4 regions of the Agrobacterium sp. 22-221-1 genome follow, and region 3 is predicted to be linked to each of the others. Evidence: predicted binding sites of a transcription regulator. Region 3 holds the regulator's gene; each other region holds the start of a gene.
The links. Region 3 encodes LexA, which represses DNA repair genes until DNA is damaged. Its sites were predicted from a motif close to TGTTCNNNNTGTGTTCNG; they were not measured.
Positions count from the first base shown of each region.

Region 1: a site for LexA is predicted at 4,249-4,266, ahead of uvrA (excinuclease ABC subunit UvrA). Genes of this name have one in related genera too.
Region 2: a site for LexA is predicted at 5,006-5,023, ahead of ACQZ5N_RS12395 (DNA recombination protein RmuC). Genes of this name have one in related genera too.
Region 4: a site for LexA is predicted at 2,491-2,508, ahead of ACQZ5N_RS12660 (YifB family Mg chelatase-like AAA ATPase). Genes of this name have one in related genera too.

Region 1 covers NZ_JBNWCL010000001.1:484,666-492,063, reverse strand. Annotated here, with positions in the region: gene dusA (tRNA dihydrouridine(20/20a) synthase DusA) at 1-331, shown strand, start outside; gene ACQZ5N_RS02460 (DUF72 domain-containing protein) at 338-1,138, opposite strand; gene uvrA (excinuclease ABC subunit UvrA) at 1,195-4,116, opposite strand; gene ACQZ5N_RS02450 (single-stranded DNA-binding protein) at 4,381-4,956, shown strand; gene ACQZ5N_RS02445 (hypothetical protein) at 4,996-5,250, shown strand; gene ACQZ5N_RS02440 (HPP family protein) at 5,307-6,455, opposite strand; gene ACQZ5N_RS02435 (MarC family protein) at 6,589-7,218, opposite strand.
Region 2 covers NZ_JBNWCL010000007.1:22,350-29,747, reverse strand. Annotated here, with positions in the region: gene ACQZ5N_RS12415 (helix-turn-helix domain-containing protein) at 73-492, shown strand; gene metK (methionine adenosyltransferase) at 683-1,945, shown strand; gene trmB (tRNA (guanosine(46)-N7)-methyltransferase TrmB) at 2,117-2,815, shown strand; gene ACQZ5N_RS12400 (ribokinase) at 2,828-3,727, opposite strand; gene ACQZ5N_RS12395 (DNA recombination protein RmuC) at 3,781-4,974, opposite strand; gene def (peptide deformylase) at 5,123-5,635, shown strand; gene fmt (methionyl-tRNA formyltransferase) at 5,681-6,616, shown strand; gene truA (tRNA pseudouridine(38-40) synthase TruA) at 6,616-7,398, shown strand, end outside.
Region 3 covers NZ_JBNWCL010000001.1:373,809-381,206, forward strand. Annotated here, with positions in the region: gene ACQZ5N_RS01865 (ComEC/Rec2 family competence protein) at 1-1,910, shown strand, start outside; gene ACQZ5N_RS01870 (glutathione S-transferase family protein) at 1,931-2,608, opposite strand; gene lexA (transcriptional repressor LexA) at 2,887-3,609, opposite strand; gene ACQZ5N_RS01880 (TRAP transporter large permease subunit) at 3,857-5,116, opposite strand; gene ACQZ5N_RS01885 (TRAP transporter small permease) at 5,113-5,646, opposite strand; gene ACQZ5N_RS01890 (TRAP transporter substrate-binding protein) at 5,767-6,774, opposite strand; gene ACQZ5N_RS01895 (transketolase family protein) at 6,896-7,398, opposite strand, start outside.
Region 4 covers NZ_JBNWCL010000007.1:79,549-86,946, forward strand. Annotated here, with positions in the region: gene cysK (cysteine synthase A) at 1-659, shown strand, start outside; gene ACQZ5N_RS12660 (YifB family Mg chelatase-like AAA ATPase) at 877-2,409, opposite strand; gene gshB (glutathione synthase) at 2,595-3,554, opposite strand; gene ACQZ5N_RS12670 (cupin domain-containing protein) at 3,800-4,312, opposite strand; gene ACQZ5N_RS12675 (sn-glycerol-3-phosphate import ATP-binding protein UgpC) at 4,422-5,522, opposite strand; gene ugpE (sn-glycerol-3-phosphate ABC transporter permease UgpE) at 5,533-6,375, opposite strand; gene ACQZ5N_RS12685 (ABC transporter permease subunit) at 6,387-7,355, opposite strand.

The sequences.
Region 1 (7,398 bases), 110 kb from region 3:
GGATGGCGTGATGCTCGGCCGTGCCGCTTATCACAACACGTCCATTCTTGCCGATGTCGACCATCGCATCTATGGCGAAGAGGCTCGCCAGCCGGACTGGATAGCGCTGCGTGACGCGATGATGGCCTATGCCGCCGACTATATCGCAGCGGGCGGACGTCTCAACCACGTCACCCGCCACATGGTCGGGCTGTTTCAAGGCATGCCCGGCGCGCGCCGTTTCCGGCAAATCCTCTCCAGCGACGCCACTCGGCCGGGCGCTGGCCCGGAGGTTATCGAGGCCGCTTTCGCGGCCATCGATTTCAGCCCGACGAAAGAAATGGCGGGCTGAAAACGCTCAGACCACCTTTTGCAGTTCCTGCGCACCAACAGGCGCATTCACCTTGCCGCCGGTGATGAAGAAGGCGAAGACATCGCGCGGTGTCTTTTCGACCTTCCGATCCGGCGCTATCAGCGGCAGATCGTCCGGCACGCCGCCCTTTGCATAGGTCTTTACCCGGTCGGCCCAGTGGTCGATGTCTTTTTTCGGGTAACAGGTCTTGATATCGTCCTCGCCCTTCTGCAGGCGGCAATAGACGAAATCGGCCGTCACATCCGGCAGCATCGGATAGTCATGATGATCGGCGCAGACGACCGCGACCTTGTGCCTGGCGAGAAGATCGATGAATTCCGGAACCTGAAATGTCTCGTTGCGCACCTCGACGACATGGCGAAGAGGGATGCCGTCCTGCTTCTCCGGTAACAGGGACAGAAATGCACCAAAATCCTCCGCGTCGAATTTTTTCGTCGGCGCGAATTGCCAGAGGATCGGGCCGAGGTGGGACCCAAGTTCCGTCAGCCCCTGCGTCAGAAACTTCGTCATCGATTCACCGGCCTCGGCCAGAACCCTGCGGTTGGTGACGAAGCGGCTCGCCTTTAGCGAGAAGACGAAATCCTCGGGCACTTCGGAAGCCCATTTGGCAAAAGTTTCCGGCTTCTGGCTGCTGTAATAGGTGCCGTTCACCTCTATGGCCGTGAGCTGCCGGCTGGCGTGCTCCAGCTGGCGCTTCTTCGGCAGTTTTTCCGGATAAAAAGTGCCTTCCCATGGTTCGAAGGTCCAGCCGCCGATACCGGTGCGGATCGTGCCTGATGTCGACATATGCTGTTCCTCCTCCGGCCTTCGGCCTATCGAACCCTTGCGACGAAAGCTGCGGATTACTCCGCAGCCTCCCGTTTTCCGGCCGGCCGGCGCTCGAGAAGCTCCTTCAGGAAGTGACCGGTATAGGAACGCTCGACCTTGACGATGTCCTCCGGTGTGCCGGTCGCCACCACCTCGCCGCCGCCCGTGCCGCCTTCGGGGCCGATATCGATGATCCAGTCAGCCGTCTTGATGACTTCGAGATTATGCTCGATCACTACGACGGAATTGCCCTGTTCGACCAGCGCATGCAGCATTTCCAGGAGCTTGTTGACGTCGTGGAAATGCAGGCCGGTCGTCGGTTCGTCGAGAATATAGAGCGTGCGGCCCGTCGAGCGTTTCGACAGTTCCTTGGCGAGCTTGACGCGCTGCGCCTCGCCGCCGGAGAGCGTATTGGCCTGCTGGCCGACCTTGATGTAACCGAGGCCGACATCGAAAAGCGATTGCAGCTTGTCGCGCACGGCCGGCACGGCGGCGAAGAACTCAACGCCTTCCTCCACCGTCATATCCAGCACATCGGCGATGGACTTGCCCTTGAAGGTGACATCGAGCGTCTCGCGATTGTAACGCTTGCCGTGACAGACATCGCAGGTGACGTAAACGTCAGGCAGGAAGTGCATCTCGATCTTGATGACGCCGTCGCCCTGGCAGGCCTCGCAGCGGCCGCCCTTGACGTTGAAGGAGAAACGGCCCGGCGCATAACCGCGCGCCTTCGCTTCCGGCAAACCGGCGAACCAGTCGCGGATCGGCGTGAAGGCGCCGGTATAGGTGGCCGGGTTGGAACGCGGTGTGCGGCCAATCGGCGACTGGTCGATATCGATGACCTTGTCGATGAATTCGAAACCGTCGATGCGGTCGTGTTCGGCCGGGATTTCGCGCGCACCCATCACCCTTCGAGCCGCCGACTTGTAGAGCGTCTCGATCAGGAAGGTGGATTTGCCGCCGCCCGATACGCCGGTTACGGCAGTGAAAACACCGAGCGGCACGGCCGCCGTGACATTCTTCAGGTTATTGCCGCGTGCGCCAAAAACCTTGATTTCGCGACCCTTCTTGGGCTTTCGGCGCTCCGCCGGCACGGCGACGCCGAGTTCGCCGGAGAGATATTTGCCGGTCAGCGATTTCGGATTGGCCATCACCTCCTGCGGTGAGCCTTCAGCGATCACCTGACCGCCATGAATGCCGGCGGCCGGGCCGATATCGACCACATAATCCGCCGTCAGAATGGCATCCTCGTCATGTTCGACCACGATGACGGTATTGCCGATATCGCGCAGGTGTTTCAGCGTATCGAGCAGGCGGGCATTGTCGCGCTGGTGCAGGCCAATCGAGGGTTCATCGAGAACATAGAGAACGCCGGTGAGGCCCGAACCGATCTGTGAGGCCAGCCGGATGCGCTGGCTTTCGCCGCCGGAAAGCGTGCCGGAATTGCGCGACAGGCTGAGATAATCCAGCCCGACATCGTTGAGGAAACGCAGGCGCTCGCGGATTTCCTTAAGAATACGGACTGCGATCTCGTTCTGCTTGGCGTTGAGGCTTTCCGGCAGTACCTCGAACCAGTCGCGCGCGGTGCGGATCGACATTTCGGTGACTTCGCCGATATGCAGCCTGTTTATCTTGACGGCGAGCGCTTCCGGCTTCAGGCGGTAACCGGCGCAGGCCGGGCAGGGGGCCGCCGACATGTAGCGTTCGATTTCCTCGCGCGCCCAGGCGCTGTCGGTCTCTTTCCAGCGACGCTCCAGATTGGGCACGATGCCTTCGAAATTCTTCACCGTCTTGTAGGAGCGGGCACCGTCCTGATAGTTGAATTCGATCTTGTCATCGGTGCCCTGCAGGATGGCGTGCTGCGCCTCTTTCGAAAGATCCGACCACTTGCTCGACAGCTTGAAACCGAAAGCCTTGCCGAGCGCTTCCAGCGTCTGATTGTAATAGGGCGAGGAGGATTTGGCCCAGGGAGCGATGGCGCCGTCACGCAGGGTACGGGCGGGCTCCGGCACGATCAGGTTTTCATCCACCTTCTGCTGCGAGCCGAGGCCATCGCAGCTAGGGCAGGCGCCGAAAGGATTGTTGAAGGAGAACAGCCGCGGCTCGATTTCCGGAATGGTGAAGCCGGAAACGGGGCAGGCGAATTTTTCCGAAAACAGCACACGCTCATGGGTTTCGTTGAGCGACTTGTTGGCGGAGCCGCCGGCGGCGGTTTCTTCCGGCGGCAGGGGCTTGTCGGCGAATTCGGCAACCGCAAGACCATCGGCGAGCTTGAGGCAGGTCTCGAGACTGTCGGCAAGGCGCGCGGCCATATCCGGGCGCACCACCGCACGGTCAACCACCACGTCGATATCGTGCTTGTATTTCTTGTCGAGGACGGGCACGTCGGCGATTTCGTAGAACTGGCCATCCACCTTGACGCGTTGGAAGCCCTTCTTCATCAGATCGGCGAGTTCCTTTTTATATTCGCCTTTGCGGCCGCGCACCATCGGCGCGAGAATATAAAGACGTGTGCCTTCCTCGAAAGCGAGAATTCGGTCGACCATCTGGCTGACCGTCTGGCTTTCGATCGGCAGGCCGGTGGCCGGCGAATAGGGGACGCCGACACGTGCGAACAGCAGGCGCATATAGTCGTAGATTTCGGTGACCGTGCCGACCGTGGAACGCGGATTGCGCGATGTGGTCTTCTGCTCGATGGAGATTGCCGGTGACAGGCCGTCGATCTGGTCGACATCCGGCTTCTGCATCATTTCCAGGAACTGGCGCGCATAGGCCGAGAGGCTTTCGACATAACGGCGCTGGCCCTCGGCATAGATCGTATCGAAGGCAAGCGAGGACTTGCCCGAGCCGGAAAGGCCGGTCATGACGATCAGCTTGTTGCGCGGCAGGTCCAGATCGATGCCTTTGAGGTTGTGCTCGCGGGCGCCACGGATGGAAATCGTCTTCAGTTCACTCATGACAAGGCTCGGACAAAAATAACAGGCTTGATGGCAGCGCGTCCTTATGTAGTGACGCAGCCGGATGTGTCGAGGTCTATTCCCAATCGGTCGCAGCTTTTCGGAATGCTTGACTCGAAATCTGCGATTTAATAGAACAAAAAAGGAACGAATTGCAAGCGCGAATGTCTGCTCCCGCAGCTTAAGATTATTCTTTGTGGATAGTTCCATGCTTGCGGTGCCCTTTGCGGGCGGCGGCAGCTATTGTGTGGCGAATTTTTTGAAATGCAATTGCCGGTCATGATGGCCGGCGGACAGGATGACGAGATGGCTGGTAGCGTAAACAAGGTAATTCTGATCGGGAACGTGGGCGCCGATCCCGAAATCCGCCGGACGCAGGATGGCCGCCCCATCGCCAATCTGCGTATTGCCACCTCGGAGACCTGGCGGGACCGCAACAGCGGCGAGCGCCGCGAAAAGACCGAATGGCACACTGTCGTCGTCTTCAACGAAGGCCTGTGCAAGGTCGTCGAGCAATATGTCAAGAAGGGCGCCAAGCTCTATATTGAAGGCCAGCTGCAGACGCGCAAATGGCAGGACCAGACCGGTAACGACCGTTATTCCACTGAAATCGTGCTGCAGGGCTTCAACTCCACGCTGACGATGCTCGATGGTCGCGGTGAGGGCGGTGGCCGTAGCGGCGGCGATTTCGGCGGCGGCAATGATTATGGCAGCGGCGGCGGCTCCAGCTATGGCGGCGGTTACGACCAGCAGTCCTCTCCGCGCGGCGGCTCTTCCCGTAGCGGCGGCCAGCCTTCCGGCGGCTTCTCCAACGATATGGATGACGATATTCCGTTCTGAGCGGATCGCGAATTCGGGAAAGCGTAACGGGAGACAGGCATGAGTGATGCGCCCGCACCGAAACTGCCGGCAACCTGGCGCATCGTTCTTGCCTTCTTCCTCGATTTCTGGACGGCGTTTTTCGCCGCCGGATTTCTCGTGGCGGCGGTTGCAGGCGGGCGCACGCCACAGGGTTTTGCCTTGAACGGTGTGCCTGCCTTTATCGCCTTTGCGCTTATAATCGCATATTTTGTCGTGCTCGGCCGGTTCTTTGGCGGGACGCTATGGCAGCGTCTCCTGAAGGCGAGGCGCTAACATCCGGCTTTGCCGGCTCTCCGATAGGGGAGAAGGTATTTCGGCGTCGCGGCAGACTATGCCGCGACCTTGTCCGCCAGCATCGCGACCATGACATCGGATTGCGACACGATGCCGACCATCTTGCCTCTGGCGTCGATGACCGGCAGGTAATGCAGTCCTTCTTCGGCAAAGCGGATGATGGCCTCCTCGATTGCCGTTTCCGGCCGTACGGTTCTGACCGGCGATGTCATGATGTCCTTGACGGTATCGTTGGGGGCGCTTGCGCCGGAGAGGATGAGGCGCAGCCGCTGCAGGAAACCGATGGAGGGACGGCCGTTTCTCCAGCTCGCCTTTTCCAGAAAATCCGTCTGGGTGACGATGCCGACGATCTCCGCCTTATCGTTGGTGACCGGCAATGCCTTGAAATGGTGGCTGTGCATCAGCGCATGGGCGTGCCGCAGACTGTCATCAGGCGCAACACCGACGACATCGCGCGACATGACGCTGGCGCAATCGAGATGCAGCGCACGGCGACGCCAGGAGCGCAGTTCGGTCTTGCGTAAAATGATTTCGAGCTCGTCACGGTCTATATCCAGGACCTGGTCATATTCCTTCAGCACATCGTCGAGGTCGTTGGAGGAAAAGCCGATTTTCTGGATGGGGGTCGGATCCGTAGTGCCGTGCGCGGCCTTGCCGAGCTTCAGGCCGTGTGGGTAGGCGCGGCCGGTGGCGTTGTTATAGGCGAGGGCCAAGGCAAGAAGGATCAGCGAATTTCCGGCGACGGGCCAGAGCAGGAAACCATAACCGAGGCTGTGCACGGCAGGGCCGCCGAGAACGGCGGTCAGCGCCACCGCTCCGCTTGGCGGGTGCAGGCAGCGCAAAGCCATCATCGCGGCGATGGCAAGACTGATGGCAAGCGCGCTGGCAAGGAATAGATCCGGAACCAGCAGCGCCACTGTCACGCCCACGAAGGCCGAAACGAGGTTGCCGCAGAGGATCGACCAGGGCTGCGCCAGCGGGCTGGAGGGCACGGCGAACAGAAGCACGGCCGAAGCGCCCATCGGCGCGATCATGGCGGGCAGGGTGGGATCGAAACTGAGAGCGAGACTTCCCAGAAGGCCGGTCAGCAGAATGCCGACAAAGGCGCCGGTTGCGGAGCGCAGCCTTTCCCTGTTGCTGACGGGTGCGGCATCCGGGATGAGGCGACGCAGCGTGGAACGCATGGAGATAACTTTCGAATCCGAAAAAAACATGCGTCTTTTAGCCGAAGCGGCGGTCAGATTTAAAGGGAGGATTTTCCGGCATTTCAGCGGTTGGCGGGAATTTATTGCGCAGGCACCGCCAAGGGTCGGCTTTTCAAAAAGCGAAGGCCGATTTTATGCCATCGACCACGAACTGCACGGAAAGGGCGGCAAGCAGCACGCCGAGCAGACGGGTCAGGATCGCGCGGCCGGTATTGCCGAGAAAACGGTCCATCCGTTCCGAGACGATCAGCGCGGCATAAACGAGGGCCATGGCGAAAGCGAGGATCAGGATGAGCACCAGCATCTCGACGGTGGTTTTCATCGAGCCGGCAAGTAGCACGGTGGCGGAAATGGCGCCCGGCCCGGCGATCAGGGGCAGCGCCAGCGGAAAGACCGCCAGATTGTGAAGGTGGTCTTTGGTGATGGCGATCTCGGAGGTCTTTTCCTTGCGCTCCTGGCGTTTTTCGAAAATCATCTCGAAGGAAATCCAGAACAGCAACAGGCCGCCGGCGATGCGGAAAGCGCCGAGCGAAATGCCGAGAAGATTGAGGATGGCAAGGCCGAAGAGTGCGAAGACGGCGAGAATGCCGAAGGCGATGATGGAGCCGCGCAGCGCCACCTGGCTGCGCTGGTCGCGCGTCATGCCGGCGGTCAGCGCCAGAAAGACGGGGGCGAGGCCCGGCGGATCGAGCGTGACCAGAAGTGTGGTAAGCGCGTTGATGAGCGTTTCGCTGCTGGCCATTCTTTCCCCGTCTCATCTGTTTTTAGGGCGGAGCCTACGCAAGTCGCCGGCACTTTGAAAGGGAGCGGCGGCGCTTTTGCCGGGCTAAATCGTGAAATGCGGCGTTCGTCTTGCAAATGACGCAAAAGCCTGTTCAAAACTCGCCGGGAAATTGGCTTAACGTGGCTGTTTCCGCTATAA
Region 2 (7,398 bases), on a different contig from region 3:
GAATTGCCGACTCATTTCTTCGAATAGTAATGAAGCGAGATATCAACCCTTTCCGAGTGTCAGGACCGCATGATGACCGAGAATAAGAAAAAGCCTAACCCCATCGACATTCATGTCGGAAGCCGAATTCGCCTTCGCAGAACCATGCTCGGAATGAGCCAGGAGAAGCTGGGTGAAAGTCTCGGAATTACCTTTCAGCAAATCCAGAAATATGAAAAAGGCACGAACCGCGTTGGCGCCAGTCGCCTCCAGAATATTTCCGCGATCCTCAATGTGCCCGTTTCCTTTTTTTTCGAAGATGCACCCGGCGATCAGGCTGGCGGCACACCCGGCATGGCAGAGGCGTCGAGCTCCAATTACGTGGTCGACTTTCTGTCCTCGGCTGAAGGTCTGCAGCTGAACCGCGCCTTCGTGAAGATCGCCGATCCGAAGGTTCGCCGCCGCCTCGTCGATCTCGTCAAGGCGCTCGCCGCCGAAGGTGACGCCGAGTAAGCGCAGCCCGCGCGACGCAGAAAATTTCCGGCACGGGATGCCGGGCACTCAACGGTCCGCAAGGACCGTTTTTTTGTGCTCGATTAGAAAGGAATTCTCACATAAAGATATATTTATGTGGTTGTGTCCTTGTTTTTCACGGCCGAAATGACTAACAAACTCCAAGACCGTTCTTTGAGGGGAATCCCGCATGCGTGCCAATTATCTGTTCACCAGCGAGTCCGTGGCCGAGGGTCATCCGGACAAGGTTTGTGATCGTATTTCCGATGAAATCGTGGATCTCATCTATCGTGAAGCGTCCAAGACGGGCGTTGATCCCTGGACCGTGCGCATCGCATGCGAAACGCTTGCGACGACCAACCGCGTCGTTATCGCCGGTGAGGTTCGGGTTCCCGATACGCTTCTGAAGAAGGACAAGGACGGCAAGGTCCTCAAGGACGCCGCTGGCCATCCGGTCATCAACCCGTCGAAGTTCAAGTCCGCCGCCCGCAAGGCGATCCGCGACATCGGCTACGAGCAGGATGGTTTCCACTGGAAGACCGCCAAGATCGACGTTCTCCTGCATCCGCAGTCTGCAGACATCGCGCAGGGCGTGGACAACGCCTCCGACAAGCAGGGCGACGAGGGCGCCGGCGACCAGGGCATCATGTTCGGTTACGCCTGCAAGGAAACGCCGGACCTCATGCCGGCTCCCATCTATTATTCCCACCGTATCCTGCAGCTGCTCGCCACCGCCCGTAAAAGCGGCGAAGGCGAAGCGGCAAAGCTCGGCCCCGACGCCAAGAGCCAGGTTACGGTTCGTTACGTCGACGGCAAGGCGGCGGAGGCCGTGTCCATCGTTCTGTCCACGCAGCATCTCGATGCAAGCTGGGATTCGAAGAAGGTTCGCGCCGTTGTCGAGCCCTATATCCGCGAAGCTCTGGGCGACCTGAAGATCGCTGACGATTGCCAGTGGTACATCAACCCGACCGGCAAGTTCGTCATCGGCGGTCCCGATGGTGATGCCGGCCTGACGGGTCGCAAGATCATCGTTGACACCTATGGCGGCGCTGCGCCCCATGGCGGCGGTGCATTCTCCGGCAAGGACACGACCAAGGTCGACCGTTCCGCCGCCTATGCCGCTCGTTATCTCGCCAAGAACGTCGTGGCTGCCGGTCTTGCCGAGCGCTGCACGATCCAGATTTCCTACGCGATCGGCATCGCCCAGCCGCTGTCGATCTATGTCGATCTGCATGGCACGGGCAAGGTTAGCGAAGACCAGGTCGAGGCCGCGATCCGCAAGGTCATGGACCTTTCGCCGTCGGGCATTCGCCGTCATCTCGATCTCAACAAGCCGATCTACGCCAAGACGTCTTCCTACGGCCATTTCGGCCGCAAGGCCGGCCGTGACGGCTCCTTCTCCTGGGAGAAGCTCGACCTGGTGAAGCCGCTCAAGGAAGCTTTGAGCGCTTGAAGCATTTCCAGTAAAATTGCGTAGCGGTTTTACGTCCGGAAAATGCGTCAACCAGATATCGCGCTTGTTATTTGACGGCGATTGAGAGATACCGTCACCAACTTTTGTAACCCGCACAGCGCCTCATGTGGCGCTGTGCGGGTTAAGTCTATTTGTTCTTGAGAGTATGAGATGACGGAAGAACGGCGTTCGCGCGCGACGGAAGCGTTTTTTGGCAGACGCAAGGGCAAGCCCCTGCGCAATCAGCAGGTCGATACAATCGAGAACCTGTTGCCTTTGCTGAAAATCGATCTGGAAAGCGCCCCGCCGCAAAATCTCGCTGCTCTTTTCCCCGCGGATGTGCGGTCGATCCGTCTGGAGATCGGTTTCGGCGGCGGCGAGCATCTCGCCCACCGCGCGGTTGAAAACCCGGAGACGGGTTTCATCGGCGTGGAACCTTTCGTTAATTCCATGGCCAAGCTGCTCGCCGCCGTGCGCGAACGCGAGTTGATGAATATCCGCCTTTACGACGATGATGCGACGCAATTGCTGGACTGGCTGCCCGAGGGGTCGATCGATCATATCGACCTTCTCTATCCTGACCCGTGGCCGAAGAAGAAGCACTGGAAGCGTCGTTTCGTTTCAGACGTCAACCTTGCCCGCTTCCATCGCGTGCTGAAACCCGGCGGAAAGTTCTGCTTCGCTTCCGATATCGATACCTACGTCAACTGGACGCTGCAGCATTGCGCCCGCCGTGGTGGTTTCGAATGGACGGCGGCGAGCGCTGATGACTGGCGCACGCCATACGCCAACTGGCCGGGCACGCGCTATGAGAACAAGGCGAAAAGAGAAGGCCGCAGCTCGGCCTATCTCACCTTCATTCGTCGTTGAGCGACTGATCCCTTAGAGTGCCGCATCCACTTCCGCAGCAAGCGGAATGGAAGGCTGGGCGCCGGCGCGGGTGCAGGCGAGCGAACCTGCGACGGCGGCGCGCTTCAGCGCCCTTTCGAAATCCATACCCTGATCGAGGCTCGCGGCGAGATAACCGCAGAAGGTGTCGCCCGCACCGACCGTATCGACCGGTTCGATCTTGAGGCCGGAAGCCCGGAAAACCTTGCCGTTGCGCATGGCGATCACGCCATCGGCACCAAGCGTCACGATCAATGTCTGGCCGGTGCTGTCATGCAGGGCTTTCAGTTCGTTTTCCCGCTCAGAACCGGAAAGTCCGTTCTTTCCGATCAACAATTCGAACTCGGTTTCGTTGGCGATGACGATATCGGCAAGGCCTGCGAGGCGCGGCCCATCGGCGGTCAGTGGCGCAGTATTGATGACGGTGGTGACGCGCTTTGCCTTCGCAGCCGTCAGCGCCGCTTCGATAGCGGATGCGGGTATCTCGAACTGCAGCATCAAAATATCGCCCGCCGACATTTCCGCCAAAGCTTTCGCGGCGTCGGATGCGGAGACTTCACCATTGGCGGCGGGAATGACCGAGATCATGTTTTCCCCGCCTTCGCCGATAAGGATCACTGCCGTCCCCGTAGGGCCGGGCGTGGTCTTCACCAGTGAGAGATCGGTGCCGGCGTCGCGCAGCAATGTCAGCGCCGGCGCGGCAAAGGTGTCATCGCCCGCAGCTCCTGCCATCTTGACCGTGGCGCCCGCACGCCGTGCGGCCAACGCCTGGTTGGCTCCCTTGCCGCCGGCGGCCGTGGAGAAGGTCTCGCCCGTCACGGTTTCACCGGGCTTTGGCAGGCGTTTGGCGGTGGCGACGAGGTCCATGTTGATGGAGCCGAAAACAGTAATCATGGAGGGCGTATCCGTATAGAATTCAAGCAAGGCGGCGACTTTGCCCGAGCGGATCACTCGTCGTCAACCACCCGCAACTTTGCCGTTCCCGCCCTGTTCTCGGCAAAGCGTCGAGCCTGCTCGATTTCCCCATGCGAAGTCTCTTTTTCCGTCGGTGAAAAATCGAGACCTTCGATTTTCTGGCCGCGCGCCAGCACCTTGTCGGAGGAGATCAGCATCATGTCGATATCTTTTTGGGCCAATCCAAAATGGGCCTGCAGCTTGCGCGTCCGGTCGTCCAGCCGCCGCACATCGTCCATGAGCAATGCAACTTCACCCTGAATGAGATGTGCCTGCTCGCGCATGCGCTGATCCTTGAGTACGGACTGGATGACCTGTACCGACAGCATCAGCAGCGATGGCGAAACGATGACGACACGGGCGCGGTGGGCGCGTTGCACCAGATATTCGAAATGCTGGTGGATATCGGCGAAGATCGATTCGGACGGCACGAAGATGAAGGCCGTATCCTGCGTCTCGCCGCGGATGAGGTATTTCTCGGCCACATCGCGAATATGCACTTCCATATCGCGGCGGAACTGCTGCACGGCGGCGCGTTTGGTTTCGGGTGTTTCGTCCGCCTTGATGGCGTTCCATGCCTCCAGCGGAAACTTGGCGTCAATGACGAGCGGCGGAGCATTGTTGGGCATCTTGATGGTGCAGTCCGGCCGATAACCGTTCGAAAGCGTCGGCTGCAACTGGAAGGCCCCGGCCGGAAGCGCATCGGCAATCAGCGTCTCCATGCGGGCCTGTCCGAAGGCGCCGCGCGTCTGCTTGTTGGAAAGGATGGCCTGCAGCCCGACGACGTCCTTGGCCAGATCCTGAATATTGCCCTGCGCGGCGTCGATGACCGCGAGGCGCTCCTGCAGGCGGCTCAGATTCTCATGCGTCGACCGGGTCTGCTCCGTCAGTGTTTCGCCAAGGCGCTGCGACATGCCGTCGAGGCGCTGGTTCAGCGTCTGGCTCATCTCGGTCTGGCGGGTGCCGAGCGTTTCCGCCATGGCGGCAATGCGGCCATGCAGTTCGGACTGTGTTTTGAGGAGATCGGAGATTTCGCCGTCGGCTCCCGCTTTTTTCCCACGGCTCGCCGTCACCAGCCAGGTGGTGACCAGACCGAAAACCAGGGCCGCGAGCAGCGCGCCGAAGCTGATGTCGACGGAGCCGGCCCGTAGCGCGGGATCGAGGAGAACGGAGAAATCGATGCTCATGATTAAATCTAGCAGGTTTCTTGTGATTCGGAAGATCAAAACAAGAACATTCCTGCGGCGGAAATGAGTCGGGCGGGGCGGATGCCGGAGGCGGTTTGAACCTCGTGTTTTTTATTTCCTCCGCGCAAGAGATACGTTATGGGAAGCCATGACCATCAAACCGCTTATCATTTTGCCAGATCCCGTGCTGCGCCAGCAATCGAAGCCCATCGAAAAGGTGGATGCCGAGGTGCTGCGTCTTGCCGACGACATGCTGGAAACCATGTATGATGCGCCGGGTATCGGCCTCGCCGCCATTCAGATCGGCGTGGCGCGCCGCATGCTGGTGATCGACGTTGCGCGTGAAGGCGAGGAAAAGACCCCGATCGTCTTCATCAATCCGGAAATCCTCAAAGTGTCGGACGATGTCTCGACCTATGAGGAGGGCTGCCTCTCCATCCCCGATTATTACGCCGAGGTCGAGCGTCCCGCGTCGCTCACGGTGCAATATGTCGGCCGTGACGGCAAGCAGCAGACGGTCGAGGCGGATGGCCTGCTCGCCACCTGCCTGCAGCATGAGATCGATCACCTGAACGGCGTTCTCTTCATCGACCATATTTCGCGGCTGAAGCGCGACATGGTCATCAAGAAATTCACGAAAGCGGCCCGCGCAAAGATCTGATCGGTCCTCTCTGGACCGGAATGGACGACAGGGCAGGGGGCGACGATGGCTCTTCGCATCATTTTTATGGGTACGCCGGATTTTTCCGTTCCCACCCTGCGTGCACTGGTGGAGGCCGGCCACGAGATCGTTGCGGTCTATACCCAACCGCCGCGCCCCGGCGGCCGTCGTGGCCTCGATCTGCAGAAGTCACCGGTGCATCAGGCCGCCGAATTGTTGGGCCTGCCTGTGCTGACGCCGGTGAACTTCAAGGCAGAGGAGGACCGCCAGCAGTTGCGGGATTTCAATGCCGATGTCGCGGTTGTGGTGGCTTACGGTCTGCTGCTGCCGGAAGCGATCCTCAGCGGCACGCGCCTTGGCTGTTATAACGGCCATGCCTCGCTGCTGCCGCGCTGGCGCGGCGCTGCCCCCATTCAGCGGGCGATCATGGCCGGCGATGCCGAGACCGGCATGATGGTCATGAAAATGGAAAAGGGGCTCGATACCGGCCCCGTCGCGCTGACCGCCAAGGTCGCGATCGATGAGAACATGACCGCGGGAGAATTGCACGACAGCTTGATGCTGGCCGGCGCGCGGCTGATGCGGCAGGCTATGGACAAGCTGGAATCCGGCGACCTGCCGCTCGTCACGCAGGCGGAAGAAGGCGTGCTCTATGCCGCGAAGATCGACAAGGGCGAGACCCGCATCGATTTTTCGAGGCCGGCGCAGGACGTGCATAATCACATTCGCGGCCTTTCGCCGTTTCCCGGCGCATGGCTGGAAATGGACATCGGCGGCAAGGCGGAACGCGTGAAGGTTCTGGCCTCCGAACTGGCAAGCGGCATGGGAGAAGCGGGCGCGGCGCTCGATGACGCCCTTACCATTGCCTGCGGCAGCGGCGCCGTGCGGCTCACCCGTCTTCAGAAGGCGGGCGGTAAGCCGATGTCGGCGGCCGATTTCGTGCGCGGCACACCGGTTCCGACCACAACGAGGCTCGGCTGATGCCACGTTTCCGCATGACCGTCGAATATGACGGCACGCCTTATTATGGCTGGCAGAGACAGGATAACGGCCCCTCGGTTCAGGGTGCGCTGGAGGCTGCGGTTCGCTCGTTGACGGGAGAGAGCGTCTCCATTCGCGGCGCCGGCCGCACCGATTCCGGCGTGCATGCCGTCGGGCAGGTCGTCCACGTCGATCTTTCCCGAGACTGGGAGCCCTACAAGCTTCGCAACGCTCTCAATGCGCATCTCGCCATGGCGGGCGAAGCCGTGGCCGTCCTCGATACCGCCTCCGTGACCGAGGATTTCGACGCCCGGTTTTCCGCCCTTCGTCGGCACTATCTCTACCGCATCATCTGCCGCAAGGCCCGGCTGGCGCTGGAGCACAAGCGGGCATGGTGGGTGTCGAAGGACATGGACCATGAGCGCATGCATGAAGCCGCCCAGATGCTTGTCGGCCGGCATGATTTCACGACCTTCCGCTCCGTGCATTGTCAGGCGAACAGCCCGGTACGCACGCTCGACCGGCTGGATGTGACGCGCACCGGCGATCTCATCGAGATACGTGCGACCGCGCAGAGCTTCCTGCATAACCAGATACGCTCTTTCGCGGGCACGCTGAAACTGGCGGGCGAAGGCACGATGACGCCGGAGGATGTGCGCGCCGCACTGGAGGCGCGGGATCGCAAGGCCTGCGGCCCGGTCGCACCGCCGGACGGTCTCTATTTCATGCAGGTCGATTATCCCGACGTCATTCCGCCGCGTCGCAGGTACCCTGAAGCCGAT
Region 3 (7,398 bases):
CGGGCAAGGTCTCACTCCTGTCACGCGGGGGAGGCGAGCCCGCTGCACTCGGCGCGACCATTCGCGGCAAGGCGCGGCTTTCGCCGCCATCCGGCCCGGCCTTGCCGGGGCTCAATGATTTCGCCTTCGCCTCCTATTTCAGGGGCATAGGCGCGACCGGATTCTTCTATAAGCCGCCACAGACGGTCGTTTCACCCGGCATTGGCGCGAAGACGGACTGGCTGGAATGGGCCGACATGCGGCTCTATGGCCTTCGCACCGCCATTGCCGAACGCATCCGCAACACCATCGGCGGCGATGCCGGCGCTTTTGCCGCCTCCATCGTCACCGATGAGAGACAGGCCATATCCGCCGAAACAATGGAAGCGTTGCGGCTCTCCGGCCTTGCCCATATCGTCGCCATATCCGGGCTTAACATGGCGCTGGCGTCGGGCATATTCTTTGTGGGGCTGAGGCTTGCCTTCAGCCTTTTTCCGGCATTTGCACAGCGCTGGCCCGTGAAGAAGATTTCGGCTTTCGCCGCGCTCTTGATGACGCTTGCTTATTACCTGATTTCAGGTTTTGCCGTTTCCGCCGAACGCGCCTGGCTGATGATGTCGGTGATGCTGATCGCGGTGCTGTTCGATCAACCCTCGCTCAGCCTCAGGAATGTCGCGCTTTCCGCTTTGGTCATTCTCGCTTTTTCGCCCTCGGAAATCATGGGCCCGAGCTTTCAGATGTCTTTTGCCGCGACCATCGCGCTCGTCGCCTCCTATGCCGCCTGGAGCCGCTGGCGTATCGATCGCGAGCGTCTGTTCATCGGGCGCAAACCGGCATGGATGACGGTGGCGCAAACGGCGGGCGCCATCATCGGCGGTGTCATCACGACGTCGCTGATAGGCGGTCTTTCGACGGCGATCTATTCGGTCGAGCATTTTCAGCGTGTCACCACCTATGGACTTTTCGCCAATCTGGCCGCCATGCCGCTGATGTCGCTGATTGTCATGCCTTTCGGCCTTGTCGCCATGCTGCTGATGCCTTTCGGGCTCGACGCTCCGTTTCTGAAGGTCATGGGATACGGCATGGCCCTCGTCATCGAGGTTGCGCAGGAGGTGGCGTCCTGGGGCGGAAGCGCTGCGACGGGGCGGCCTCACGGGTGGTTTCTGGGGCTCGCCTCGGCTGGTTTTCTGCTGCTGACTTTGCTGCGCAGCCGGCTTGCGCTTCTGGGCATGCCGCTTCTATTCCTCGCCTTCGGCCTGTCGTCCGCCACGGCCTATCGCGATCCGCCCGATTTGCTTGTTCACGAGGATGGCGAGCTAGTGGCGCTGCTGGAGGACGGCAAAGCCTACACGACGAAGGCTCAGCCGCAGGGTTTCGTTTATGGCCAGTGGCAAAGGGCGCTGCTTTTGCCGGAACAGCCTGTGCCGCCGGTCTTTCTCAAGACCGAGGCCACGGCAAAAACCGTGGCTTTGGCCTCGAAGGCGAAGCTTGATCCGCAAGAGATGAGTGCAGTTGCACGGCAGATGACAGCGGCCCTGAGAGACGCCGAGCCCAGCGTTTTCACTTGCAGCAAAGGCATATGGTGCGTTACGCGCGCGGGAAGCGGCGAATGGATCATCGTTCTGGAAGACGGCCGCTTTGCCGGAAAGGCTTGCGATATTGCCGATATCGTTATCGTCTCCCGCAGAACGTCCTTTTCCCAATGCCGCTCGGGCGCACTTCTGCTGAACCGCGATATCCTGCGGCGGATCGGTTCGCTGGAAATGGACTTCGCCGGCAACGATCAGGCAGGGGTGGTCGGCAGGCTGCGCGCCGCAATCGCCGGCATGGACAGGCCCTGGAGCGAACATCGCTATTACGACTGGAAAAGCGGCCGTTTCGATCACGACGTGCCCGATGCCGTCATGCGGTTGCTGGCGGCATCGCAATAGAGCGCCGCCAGCATGGACCGTCAGGCCTTGATGCGCAGATCCGCGGTCAATTCGCCGATCCCGCTAATTTCCTCTTCATGCGCCGCATCGCGCCAGACTTCCTTCAGCCCGGCCTCGTACCATTCGCGCATGGCGGGAAGGGCGAGCAGCCGGTCGCAATAGGCTCTCGCTACGGGCGAAAGTTCCGCGCCATAAGTCTGGAAACGAAATGCCACCGGGCAGAAGAAGGCATCGACCGCCGTGAATTTCTGGCCGGCAAGAAAAGGCCCGCCGAATTTCGCGAGGCCTTCGCTCCACAGCGTATCGATGCGCTTTATATCGGCCGCAAGCCCGGTATCGCCACCCTTCGGTTTTACGCGAATGCCGACCGACATCGGGTAGAGATTGCGCAGCGAGGAAAAGCCCGCGTGCATTTCGCTCGCTGCCGACCGTGACCAGGCCCTTGCCTGCTTGTCGCTCGCCCAGACGCCCTGATGTCTTTCCGCCAGATATTCGGCGATCGACAGCGATTCCCAAACCGTCACGCCCTCATCGACAAGGCAGGGCACCTTGCCGGTCGGCGAGAAGGTGGAGAAGGAAACGCCTTCGCCGAAGGGAACGAGTTTTTCATCGAAGGCGATGCCGAGCGTACGCATCAATACCCAGGGCCGCAGCGACCATGAGGAATAGTTCTTGTTGGCGATATAAAGATCGTACATGACGTGTTTCCCCGATATGACGCGCATTTCTATACCGACGGATGGCCCTTGGAATATTGCAAATAATCCATGGCTCCCATAAGCCGCATTGATGAATGGGAATGTGAGGGCAGGGAGAAAGAAAGAGGCAAACTCGCGTCACCGCCCGGAGACGAGAACGAAACGCACCCTCTCTTTACTTCCGCAGAGCCGCATTGTTCCTGGGAACAATCCAAGATGCCTCAAAGGGAGCGTCATCCTCTCGATGACGCCCCTAGCGAAAAAAGGCGGGGTGCCAATTAATGGTAGCGGCGGATCAGACCAACCAGCTTACCCTGGATTTTCACCCGATCCGGTCCGAAAATACGGGTCTCATAGGCGGGATTGGCCGCTTCCAGAGCGATGGAGGCTCCCTTGCGGCGGAAACGCTTCAGGGTAGCTTCTTCATCATCCACCAGTGCTACGACGATATCGCCCGGATTGGCCGTATTGCCGTTGCGGATGATGACGGTATCGCCATCAAAAATGCCGGCCTCGATCATCGAGTCGCCCTTGACTTCCAGAGCGTAATGTTCGCCCGAGCCGAGCATGTCGACCGGCACGGCCACATCATGGGTGTTGTTCTGGATGGCGGAAATCGGCACACCGGCGGCGATGCGGCCCATGACCGGCACGGTGACGGCGCCACCGAGATCATTGGCCGGCGCCTTGGGGGCAGGGGCCGGCTCCGGCGTCTTCGGCTTGCCGAGGCTGCCTTCAATGACGCTCGGCGAGAAGCCGCGCTGCGGCCTTGCACCCGGCGCATAGGCCTCAGGCAATTTGATCACTTCCAGCGCCCGCGCCCTGTTAGGTAGCCGGCGAATGAAGCCGCGCTCCTCGAGTGCGGTGATCAGCCGGTGGATGCCGGATTTGGAGGCAAGATCGAGTGCGTCCTTCATTTCATCGAAGGAGGGCGGCACGCCGGACTCTTTCATTCTTTCATGAATGAAGAGAAGCAATTCCTGCTGTTTGCGCGTGAGCATGAGGAAAACACCCTTGAGAATCGTCGTTGAAGTCGCGAAACAAATACAGAACGAACACTATATGTTCCATATGTGTTCCGCAATCCCCTAAAATTTCGTGAAGGGTGCATCGCAGATCGTGATTTGATCGTCGAAACCATGAACAAAGCAGATTGAACGATGTAAGCGGCACATCTTGAATACTAAAACCACCGACCGGGGAGACCCGGCCGGTGGTTTCTGGCAGCCGTTTGCTACGGCTCTTATGTTAGTAGATCGTGAGGGCAGGAATGAAGCTGACCGCGATGAGAAGCAGCATCGCCATGGTGAAGAACGGCCACAATTCCCTCGTCGTTGCGCCGAGCGGCGCTCTGGCTATGGAGGACGAGATGAAGAGCGTGGTGCCGATCGGTGGCGTATAGAGCCCGATACCGAGATTGATGACCATCATCATGCCGAGCTGCACCCGGTCGAGCCCGATCATATCCGCAAGCGGCACGAAGATCGGTCCGAGCAGCAGGATCGACGGCGGCAGATCGAGCGGCATGCCGATGATCAGCATCAGGATGTTCATCATGAGAATGATCAGGATCGGGTTGGAGATATTCTCGGCCACCCAGGTGGCGAAATGCTGGGGCGCCTGATCGAAGGTAAGCACCCAGCCCACCGCCGCACTGCCCATGATGACGAGCATGACGACGCCGGTTGCAGAGCCTGCCTCGACGAAATTGTCGCAGAAACGCTTCCACGTCAGATCGCGGTAGAAGAAGATGCTGAGCACGAGCGAATAGACGACAGAAAGAACGGCCACTTCGGTCGGCGTTGCAAAGCCGAAGCGCAGGCCGAGGATGATCAGGATCGGCAGAAGGATCGCCGGCAGGCTGCGGAATGCAAGTAGTGCCAGATCGCGCTTGCGAAAGCTTTCGTCTCGCACCGCATAGCCCCGCCGCACGGCAATGGCCCAGCAGACGAAGATGAAACCGACGGCCATGAGCAGGCCCGGCAGAATGCCGGCGATGAACAGATTGGCGATGCTGACGCCGCTGACCAATGAATAGAGGATCATCGGGATCGACGGCGGGATGAGCACATCGATGACCGCCGAGGTGGCATTGTTGGCCGCACAGAGGGGAGCGGGGTAGCCCTGGCGCTTCTGCCACGGAATGAGCACCGAACCGAGCGCGCTCGCATTGGCGACCGCCGAGCCGGAAACGCCGCCGAACACGACCGAGGAAATGACGGTGGTGGAAAGCGGGCCGCCGCGCCAGCGCTGCATGGCCTTGGAGGCGAGTTCCAGAAGCTGGGTTCCGAGTTTGCCGCCGAGCATCAGCGTGCCCGCGAGCATGAAGAACGGCAGCGCTAGCATCGGGAAAGACTGCGTCTGGTCGTAAACCTGCTGCGCCACGATCGAGAGCGGCACATAACCGTTCCACAGTACGGCGACGCCCGCAGAGATGATCAGCGCATAACCGACCGGAACCGCAATCATCATGAGAATACAAAATGCAATGATCATCACGATGGTCATAGCGGCATCTCCTCGGTTGCACCGTGCGGACGGGCATGCCAGCCGCCGGAGAGAATGCGCAGGCTCGCGGTTGCGGTGGTGACCGAGACCAGTGCTGCGCCGAAGGCGATGGAATAATATCCGATGCTGTTGGGCAGTTGCAGCACAGGGCTGATTTCCGCGCCGGCGATCTCGGCGACGACAAGCGCCTGCTGCGCGAGAATGACGAAGCTTGCGACCGTCACGAGATTGGCGAACAGCAGAACCGCCACCTTGCCGCGTTCGTCGAACTTGTCATAGATCCATTCAACCGCCATATGCGCGCCGCTCTGCGCGGCAAGGGTAATGCCGGCGACGATGAACCATGGAAACAGCATGGTCGGCAGTTCTTCCGCAAAATCCAGCCCGCCGGATGTCGATAGATAGCGGACGATGACGTTTGCGGTCATGATGACCGTGAGCAGAATGCCGGTTGCCACGATGATGATGCGGCAGAGGATGGCGATGAAACTGTCAACGCGATTGGCGGCGGACAAGGCTCCTTCGAGCATTGGCGCATCTCCTGAAAACTGAAACCGTATGAATGTCGGCGTGAGCGAGGCTCCCGCCGATCCTGTCGGTGGACATGAAGGTGAGGCCGGGCGGCTTGAACCGGCCCGGCATCCTGATCATTAGCCTTTGGCGGCCTTTTCCAGCTCGGCGACGAAATCGCCGAAGGGCTTCTGCTTCCATGTCTCCAGCACCTGCGCGGTCGCTTTCGCGAAAGCGGCGTGGTCGATGTCTTCCACCACCTCGATGGCGGCATTGGCCTTGAAGGCGGCCAGAGACGCGCTTGCCTTTTCCGCCGAGAGTTTGCGCTGAAGCGCGCCTGCCTCCTTCGCAGCCGCCTTGACCGCCTCGAAATCCTTGCCCAGCCGCCCCTCGGCGAATTTGGACATCAGGAACGGGGTGGATTCCCATTTATGGGCGGTGAGGCTGATATGCTTGTTGACCTCGTAAAGCTTGGAGCTTTCGATATTCACCAGCGGATTTTCCTGCCCGTCGACGACGCCCTGCTGAAGCGCGATGTAGAGTTCGCCGAAGGCAATCTGAACCGTCGCCGCATCGAGCGCCTTGAAAATATCCATGGTCATCGGGTCGGCGGGGGTACGGATTTTCAGGCCCGCGACGTCCTGCGGCTTGGTGATGGCGTGTTTGGAATTGGAGACATGGCGGATGCCGTTGTCCCACCAGTCGAGCGGCACGATGCCGACCTTCTGGAAACGCGCATCGAGCGATGCGCCGACATCGCCTTCGAGTACCTTGATCGCCTGATCAGCGTTGCTGAACAGGAAGGGCAGGCCGAGCGCCGCGAGTTCTGGAACAACGCTCGAAACCGGACCCTGGCTGTTGGCGGTGAAATCAAGCGCCCCGGTGCGCAGGCTGGTCAGCATGGCGGCGTCGCTGCCAAGCGTTTCCGAACCGGCGACATTGATCGCCACGCGGCCTTCGGTTTTCTGGGCAACGAGTTCCGCGAATTTCGCGGCCGCGATCGTGCGCGGATTGCCGGGCGCCGCGCCATGGCCGAGCGTCAGCGTCGTGGCGGCCCGGGCGTTGCGGGCTGTCGTCAGAATGGCCGGCGCCGCCAGTGCCAGACCGGTACCGGTCAGGAACATACGCCTGTTGATGGAAATACTCATTTTTCTCCTCCCTGGATTTAAACACCCTCGGCGTTGTCCGATCACGCGGATAACGCGCTCCACTCCCTTGAAACCGCCGGCTCCCTCCGGCTGATTCCGCACCATGTTTGAGTTTCAGCCTTTAGACCGAACCGCGCGGTACTTCAAAACTTTCATTCTCCAGCCACGCCCTTGCGCGCGCCACGATCATCGCCGTCGAGATACCGTAGCGGTCATGCAGGGTGGGCAGCGCGCCTGCATCCAGAAAGGCATCGGGCAGGGCGATCTGCCGCAAGCGCGGCGCCCGGCCGCTTTTCATCAGCGCCATTGCCACGGCCTCTCCAAGGCCGCCGATTTCGCTATGGTTTTCCGCCACGATGACCAGACGATCAGCCCGGTCCACTTCCGTGAAGATCGAGGCGGTATCGAGCGGCTTGATGGTGGGGGAATGCAGCACGGCACAGCCGACGCCCTCCTTTTCAAGCAGGGCAGCCGCTTCGAGAACCCGCATCGTCAATATGCCGGACGATATGAAAAGGACCTGCGCACCATCGCGGATAAGCTTCGCCTTGCCGAGTTCGAACCGATAGCCATATTCTTCGAGCACCACCGGCACCTGGCCGCGCAGCAGGCGCATATAGACGG
Region 4 (7,398 bases), on a different contig from region 3:
TGACCATGCCTGAAACCATGTCGGTTGAACGCCGGAAAATGCTGGCCCTGCTCGGCGCCGAACTGGTTTTGACCGAAGGTCCCAAGGGCATGAAGGGCGCCATCGCCAAGGCGCAGGAACTGGCCGAGACCCTGCCTGACGCCATCATTCCGCAGCAGTTCGAAAACCCCGCCAATCCCGATATTCACCGCAAGACGACGGCTGAAGAAATCTGGAACGACACCGAAGGCACGGTCGATATTCTCGTCTCGGGTATCGGCACCGGCGGCACCATCACCGGCACGGGTCAGGTGCTGAAATCCCGCAAGCCCGAGGTGAAGGTGATTGCCGTCGAGCCCGCGGACAGCCCGGTTCTTTCCGGCGGCAACCCCGGCCCGCACAAGATTCAGGGCATCGGCGCCGGTTTTGCACCCGCCATCCTCGATACCGGCATTTATGACGAGATCGTCACCGTGACCAATGACGAGGCTTTCGAAACCGCACGTCTGGCGGCAAGGCTGGAAGGCGTGCCGGTCGGCATCTCCTCGGGTGCGGCGCTGGCGGCGGCAATCAAGGTCGGCGCGCGGGAAGAAAATGCCGGCAAGAACATCGTCGTCATCATTCCTTCCTTCGCGGAACGCTACCTTTCGACAGCGCTTTTCGAAGGCCTTGGACTTTAAGCCAAACTTTCAAGCGCGGTACGATCGCGCGCGAGATTAGCGAATATTCTTATGTGCCGCCGGCTCCGCTGGCGGCACAATGTTTTTTCAGGGAAGGCACAAAAGGCGACCTTCTGGGAGCATATCCGGTTTAGACGGAATCGTTGGACGTTCTCTACTTCTTTGTTTTTACACACTTTCCCGAAAAAAACCGCTTCGTGCTTTTACTGGAAATGCTCTATGCCGCCGCCGTCAGCCTTTCGCCAGCGATACGATAGGACACGGCTTCCGCCACATGGATACGGCCGACCGTCTGTTTGCCATCCAGATCGGCCAGGGTGCGGGCAACCTTGAGAATGCGATGATAACCGCGCGCGGAGAACTTCAGCCGCTCGGCCGCATCGCGCAGCAATTGCAGTCCGGATGCATCCGGCTCGGCATATTTTTCTATCAGGGTCGTCGTGCAGCGGGCATTGGTGCGAATGGCGGCAAATCCCGCCGCCGCGTAACGTTCCTGCTGCGCAAGGCGCGCCCGGGCGACACGGGCGGCAACCGCGGCACTCGGCTCGGACGCGACGGGGCGGATGAGATCGGCGGCGGAGACGGCGGGAACGTCGATGCGGATATCGATACGATCCAGCAGCGGGCCGGAAATGCGGGCCTGATAATCCGTCACACAACGCGGGCCTCGGGCGCAGGTGAAGCCCGGCTCTCCCGCCATGCCGCAACGGCAGGGGTTCATCGCCGCAACGAGCTGGATTTCCGCCGGATAGCTGACGCGATGATTGGCCCGCGCAATGATGCATTCGCCCGTTTCCAGCGGCTGGCGCAGTGCATCCAGCACCTGCGGCGAAAATTCCGGGAACTCATCCAGAAAAAGAACGCCGTGATGGGCGAGCGAAGCCTCACCCGGCTTGGCGCGAAGCCCCCCGCCGATCAGCGCCGCCATGGTAGCGGAATGGTGCGGGGTGCGGAACGGCCTGCGGTCCGAAAGCTTGCCGCCGGACAATTGGCCCGCGATGGAATGGACCATGGACACTTCCAGCAATTCCGCCGCCTCCAGCGGCGGCAGGATGGAAGGCAAGCGGGCTGCGAGCATGGATTTGCCGGAGCCGGGAGGCCCGACCATGAGCAGGTTGTGGCCGCCGGCGGCCGCCACCTCCAGCGCGCGCCGGGCGCTCTCCTGTCCTTTGATATCCGCTAAATCCGGCAGATTGACCGGGTTGGCGCGGATGGCGGGCGTCGGGCGCGCGAGAAGCTGGGTGCCGCGAAAATGATTGGCCAGCGCAATCAGGCTGCGCGGGGCGAGAATATCGATACCGGCGCCGGCCCAGGCCGCTTCCGGTCCGCTTTCAGCCGGGCAGATCAGCCCCTTGCCAAGCGCATTTGCGCCGATCGCCGCCGGCAGGGCGCCCGAAACCATACCGATGGTGCCATCGAGATTGAGTTCGCCGAGAACCACATAACGTGCCAGCATTTCTGCCGGTATCGCGCCCAAAGCGGCCATGAGGCCAAGCGCAATGGGAAGATCGAAATGCGATCCTTCCTTGGGCAGATCGGCAGGCGCGAGATTGACGGTGACTTTTTTTGCCGGCAGCGCCAAACCGGAGGCATGCAGGGCGGCCTGCACCCGCTCGCGGCTTTCGGCCACCGCCTTATCGGGCAGGCCGACAATCTGGATGCCCACCTTTCCCGGCGCGACCATGACCTGCACCTCGACGGGCACACCCTCTATGCCCTGAAATGCAACCGTATTGACCCTTGCCACCATGGCCTGCCCCCGCAAACCGGCCGCGCTGGTCAGAGCTTCATGCCCTATCGCGGCCACCCGCAAGCAACGTGCCACAGGGCAAAGAATAAAACAAGAACATCCAGCGAACAATTTCTCGCTGACGATGTATTTTAGTTGTGTCTAGTTGTACTCGCGGAACAAAGCTGGACCGGCGAAAGCTCGCCTCAGAAATCCTGGGCTTCGCGCTTTTTCTCGATCGCATCCCACAACAGGCTTGCGACATCCGCACCGCCGAATTTCCGCACTTCGCGAATGCCGGTCGGCGAGGTGACGTTGATTTCCGTCATATAGTCGCCAATCACATCGATGCCGACGAAAAGGAAACCACGTTCCCGCAAGGCAGGGCCGATGCGGCGGCAGATTTCCTTCTCGCGCGCCGTCAGTTCCGTCGGTTCCGGCCGGCCGCCGGCATGCATGTTGGAGCGGGCGTCGTTTTCCGCCGGCACGCGGTTGATTGCGCCAACCGGCTCGCCATCCACCAGGAGGATGCGCTTGTCGCCCTTGCGGACGTCAGGCAGATATTGCTGGGCGATATAAGGCTCGCGGAACATCTGGCCGAACATCTCCAGCAGAGAGGAGAAATTGCGGTCGTCGCGCGCGGAATGGAAGACGCCTGCGCCACCATTGCCATAAAGCGGCTTGAGGATGATATCGCCCATTTCATTGCGGAAGCGGGCGATTTCCTCCACATCCTTGGTGATCAGCGTCTTCGGCATCAGATCGGCGAATTCGGTGACGAAAATCTTTTCCGGCGAATTGCGCACCCAGGCGGGATCGTTGACCACCAGCGTTTTCGGATGAATGCGTTCCAGCAGATGGGTCGAGGTGATGTAAGCCATGTCGAATGGCGGGTCCTGACGCAGATGGATGACATCCATGGTCGACAGATCGACGCGTTCCGGTTCGGACAGCGAGAAATGGTCGCCCTTGATGTCGCGCAGTTCCATCTGCTCGACGGTGGCGTAAATCTTGCCATCGCGCATGGAAAGGCGCTCGGGTGTATAATGGAACAGCCGGTATCCGCGTGCCTGCGCCTCAAGGCTCATGGCGAAGGTGGAGTCACCGGCGATATTGATGCCGGAGACATGATCCATCTGGATCGCGACGTTCTTGATCTTCGCCATGCGCATGTTCCTCTTGCAGCATGCAGACGCTTTGTCGGCCCGCGGTGCCCATTGCCTCGCCTTTTCAAGCTTCCCTGCAGGACCGGTAGAAACCCGGAAATGCTTCAGAAAACCCTGAAGATGTAGGGCAGCGACCATTCAAAGGCAACTGCTGCAAGCGGTGGTTTGTGTGAGTTTTATTGAACCTTCACAATTCCGTCGGCGAAGCCCATGCAGGCACCCGCCGACTGGAATGTTTTATGGGTTCAGGCCGCCAGCTTATAGGAACGGCCGGCAAACAGCTTGTTCTTGACACGATAGGCAAAAGCCAGCGCCTTGGGGAACGGGCGGCGCATGAAGGCAACCTTGCGGACATAATCATCCACTCGCCAGGTGGCCCATGTTCCCGCAGGGAAATAGGCGACATCGCCGACCCGCAGGATACTGATGGAACCGTCTTCCGCGGTCACATGCACTTCGCCTTCGAGAATATAGACGGTTTCATCCCAGCCGAAGAACCAGCGGAACTCACCCGCCGTGCAATCCCACATGGCGGTGCTGGAGGCACGGTCGCCGCTTCTGGAATGATCCGCCGCGCGCGCCTGGGGGTTGCCGGAAATGATCCATTCCGGATTGATGGGGGCCGGCTGAAGCCGCAGATCGGTGCAGGATGCGCTGACGACAGCCTCGTCTTTTGACCGGCGCAAATAGGCCGGCAATATCGGCACCGTGCGGATCGCCATGGTTGCCGCGGCAGCGAACATCATTTTGAAGGACATATTAGAAAACCCCCGTGAAATATTGGAGGTCTTCTATCATCGGGATCGTAACGAAGCGGTTTTGACAATCGGCGCAATTTTAGTCATCGCGCCGATTTCCGCGAAGCACTCAGGCCGTCGCCATTTGCGCGGGCTGCGCCACGAGCTGCTCCGCTTTGCCGGCAATGCGCTTGCCGGTTTCGCTGGAGAAGAAATGCAGTTTTTCCGGCGCGATCGTGACGGAGGGCGCAGACGGAACCTCGACATCCGGCGGGAAAGCAACTGTCAGGCTCTGGTCGCCGATCATGCCGTGGATAAGGCGCTGCGACCCCAGTTCTTCGATGTAATCGACCCGAAGCGGGAAGCCCTGCTCACCGGCCGCAGCGAGGCGGAAATCTTCCGCCCGCATGCCCACCGTTACGGGGCCGGAGACAGGCGCGAAACCGTTGAGCGCAAAGAGCGACGGACCAATGGCGAGGCTATCGCCATGCAACTCGGCGTTCAGCAAATTCATGGCGGGAGAGCCGATGAAACTCGCAACGAAGGTCGAAGCAGGGGTGTGATAGACATCGAGCGGTGCGCCGATCTGTTCGATACGGCCGCCATTCAACACCACAAGACGATCGGCGAGCGTCATGGCCTCCAGCTGATCGTGGGTGACGTAGATCGAGGTGGTGCCGAGGCGCTTTTGCAGGCGCTTGATCTCGCCGCGCATAGAAACGCGCAGCTTGGCATCGAGATTGGACAGGGGCTCGTCGAACAGGAAGGCCGCCGGTTTACGCACGATGGCGCGACCCATGGCGACACGTTGCCGCTGGCCGCCGGAAAGGGCGCGCGGCTTACGGTCCAGATAGGGTTCGAGCTGCAGCATACGCGCGGCTTCGGCCACACGCGCATCGATCTCCGTCTTTGGCGTCTTGCGGTTCTTCAACCCGTATTCCAGATTCTGGCGCACCGACATATGCGGATAAAGCGCATAGTTCTGAAACACCATGGCGATATCCCGGTCAGCCGGATCGGCCTGATTGACCACCCGGTCACCGATCTTCACTGTGCCTTCGGAAATATCCTCAAGCCCTGCGACCATGCGCAGAAGCGTGGATTTGCCGCAGCCGGAGGGCCCGACCAGAACGATGAACTCACCATCCCTGATGTCGATATCGACGTGGTGCACGGCGCGCACACCGCCGTGATAATCCTTGCAGACCTGACTGATTTCTATCGCGGCCATTTCGGTCTCCTTATTTATCGCTTTCGGTCAGGCCCTTGATGAACCAGCGCTGGAAAATGACGACGATCAGCACCGGCGGCAGCATGGCCAGCACGGCGAGCGCGAAAGCTTCGTTGTAGTCGGGAATTTGCGAACCGACCCAGACCTGCAGGATCGACTTGATACCGCGCATCAGGGTGAAGAAGCCCTCATCCGTCGTCATCAGCATGGGCCAGAGATACTGGTTCCAGCCATAAACGAACATGATGATGAAGATCGCCGCCATCATGGTGCGGGACAGCGGGATGAGAACATCGATGAAGAATTTCACCGGCCCTGCGCCGTCAATGCGGGCAGCCTCCAGCAACTCCTCCGGCACGGATTTGAAGAACTGCCGGAAATAGAAGGTGCCCGTCGCCGAAGCGAGAAGCGGCACGATGAGGCCAGTATAGGAGTTCAAAAGGCCGAGTTTGCTCATCACCTCGTAGGAGGGCATGATGCGCACTTCGAGCGGCAGAAGCAGCGTGGTGAAAATGATCCAGAAGGCGAGCGTTGCGAACCGGAAGCGGAAATAGACGATCGCATAGGCCGCCGTCATCGACAGGACGATCTTGCCGACGGCAAAACCGATGCCGAGGATCAGCGAATTCAGCACCATGTTGAGACCCGTGATCTGCCCGGTGAAGCCGCCCTTCTGGGTCAGGACCTTTTCATAAGTCTCGATGAAATTATCGCCGGGAACCATCGTCAGACCGCTGCGGTGGATTTCCGCAGCGGTGTGGGTGGAGGTCATGAAGGCCACGATGACCGGCAAGATCAGGAACAGCGCACCGATGATCAGCACCAGATGATCGAGGGGTTTTGTCTTGTACATGGTCTTTTCCCTCAATTGTAATGGATGCGCTTTTCGATGAAGCGGAACTGGATGATGGTGAGAACGAAGACGACCAGCATCAGGATGACGGACTGGGCCGAGGAGCCACCGATGTCATTGCCGCGGAAACCGTCCAGAAACACCTTGTAGACCAGCGTGATCGGGTTGTTGGCGGCCTTGTCCTTCACCATCACGTCGATGACGCCGAATGTGTCGAAGAGCGCATAGGTGATGTTGATGATGAGCAGGAAGAAGGCCGTGGGCGCCAGAAGCGGCATGATCACCGTCCAGAACCGGCGAAAGCCCGAGCGGCAGTCGATGGCGGCGGCTTCCCGCACGGAGACCGGAACGCCCTGAAGACCGGAGAGGAAGAAGATGAAGTTGTAAGGGATCTGCTTCCAGACCGCGACGACGATCATGGCGAAGGCCGTATCGAAATAATTGAGGCCGACCTTCATGTCCCAGCCGAGGAATGCGGCCATTTTGACGAAGGGGCCGATATGCTGGTCGAAAAACATCATGCCGATGAGACCGGCGACCGGCGGCGCGATGGCATAGACGGAAATCAGCAGCGTCTTGTATGTCGAGCTGCCGCGAATGACCGCATCCGCCTTGACGGCGAGCAGCAGGCCGAGCGCCAGCGAAAAGAAGGTGACCAGCACGGTGAAGACAACCGTGAATTTGGCGATGCTGAGATATTCGGCGCTGAAGATCGCATCCGAATAATTGGCAAGTCCGACGAAGGAAGCGCCGAAACCGAACGGGTCTTCGATATAGAAGGACGAATGTATGGCCTGAACCGATGGCCAGTAGAAGAAGATGAAAATCACCGCAAGCTGCGGCGCCAGAAACAGGTAGGGTACGTAGGACGAGGAGAACTGCACGCGCTTCATGCCGGCGTCGGCAGGTTTGGCTGGCTTTCCAGCCTTTGCGGACCAGCCGGACAAAAACCGGCGCGGTTGAGACGATGTATAGGCCACGCTTGCGCTTCCTTATCCGAGAGCGAGCCTCCCTTCCGTGGGA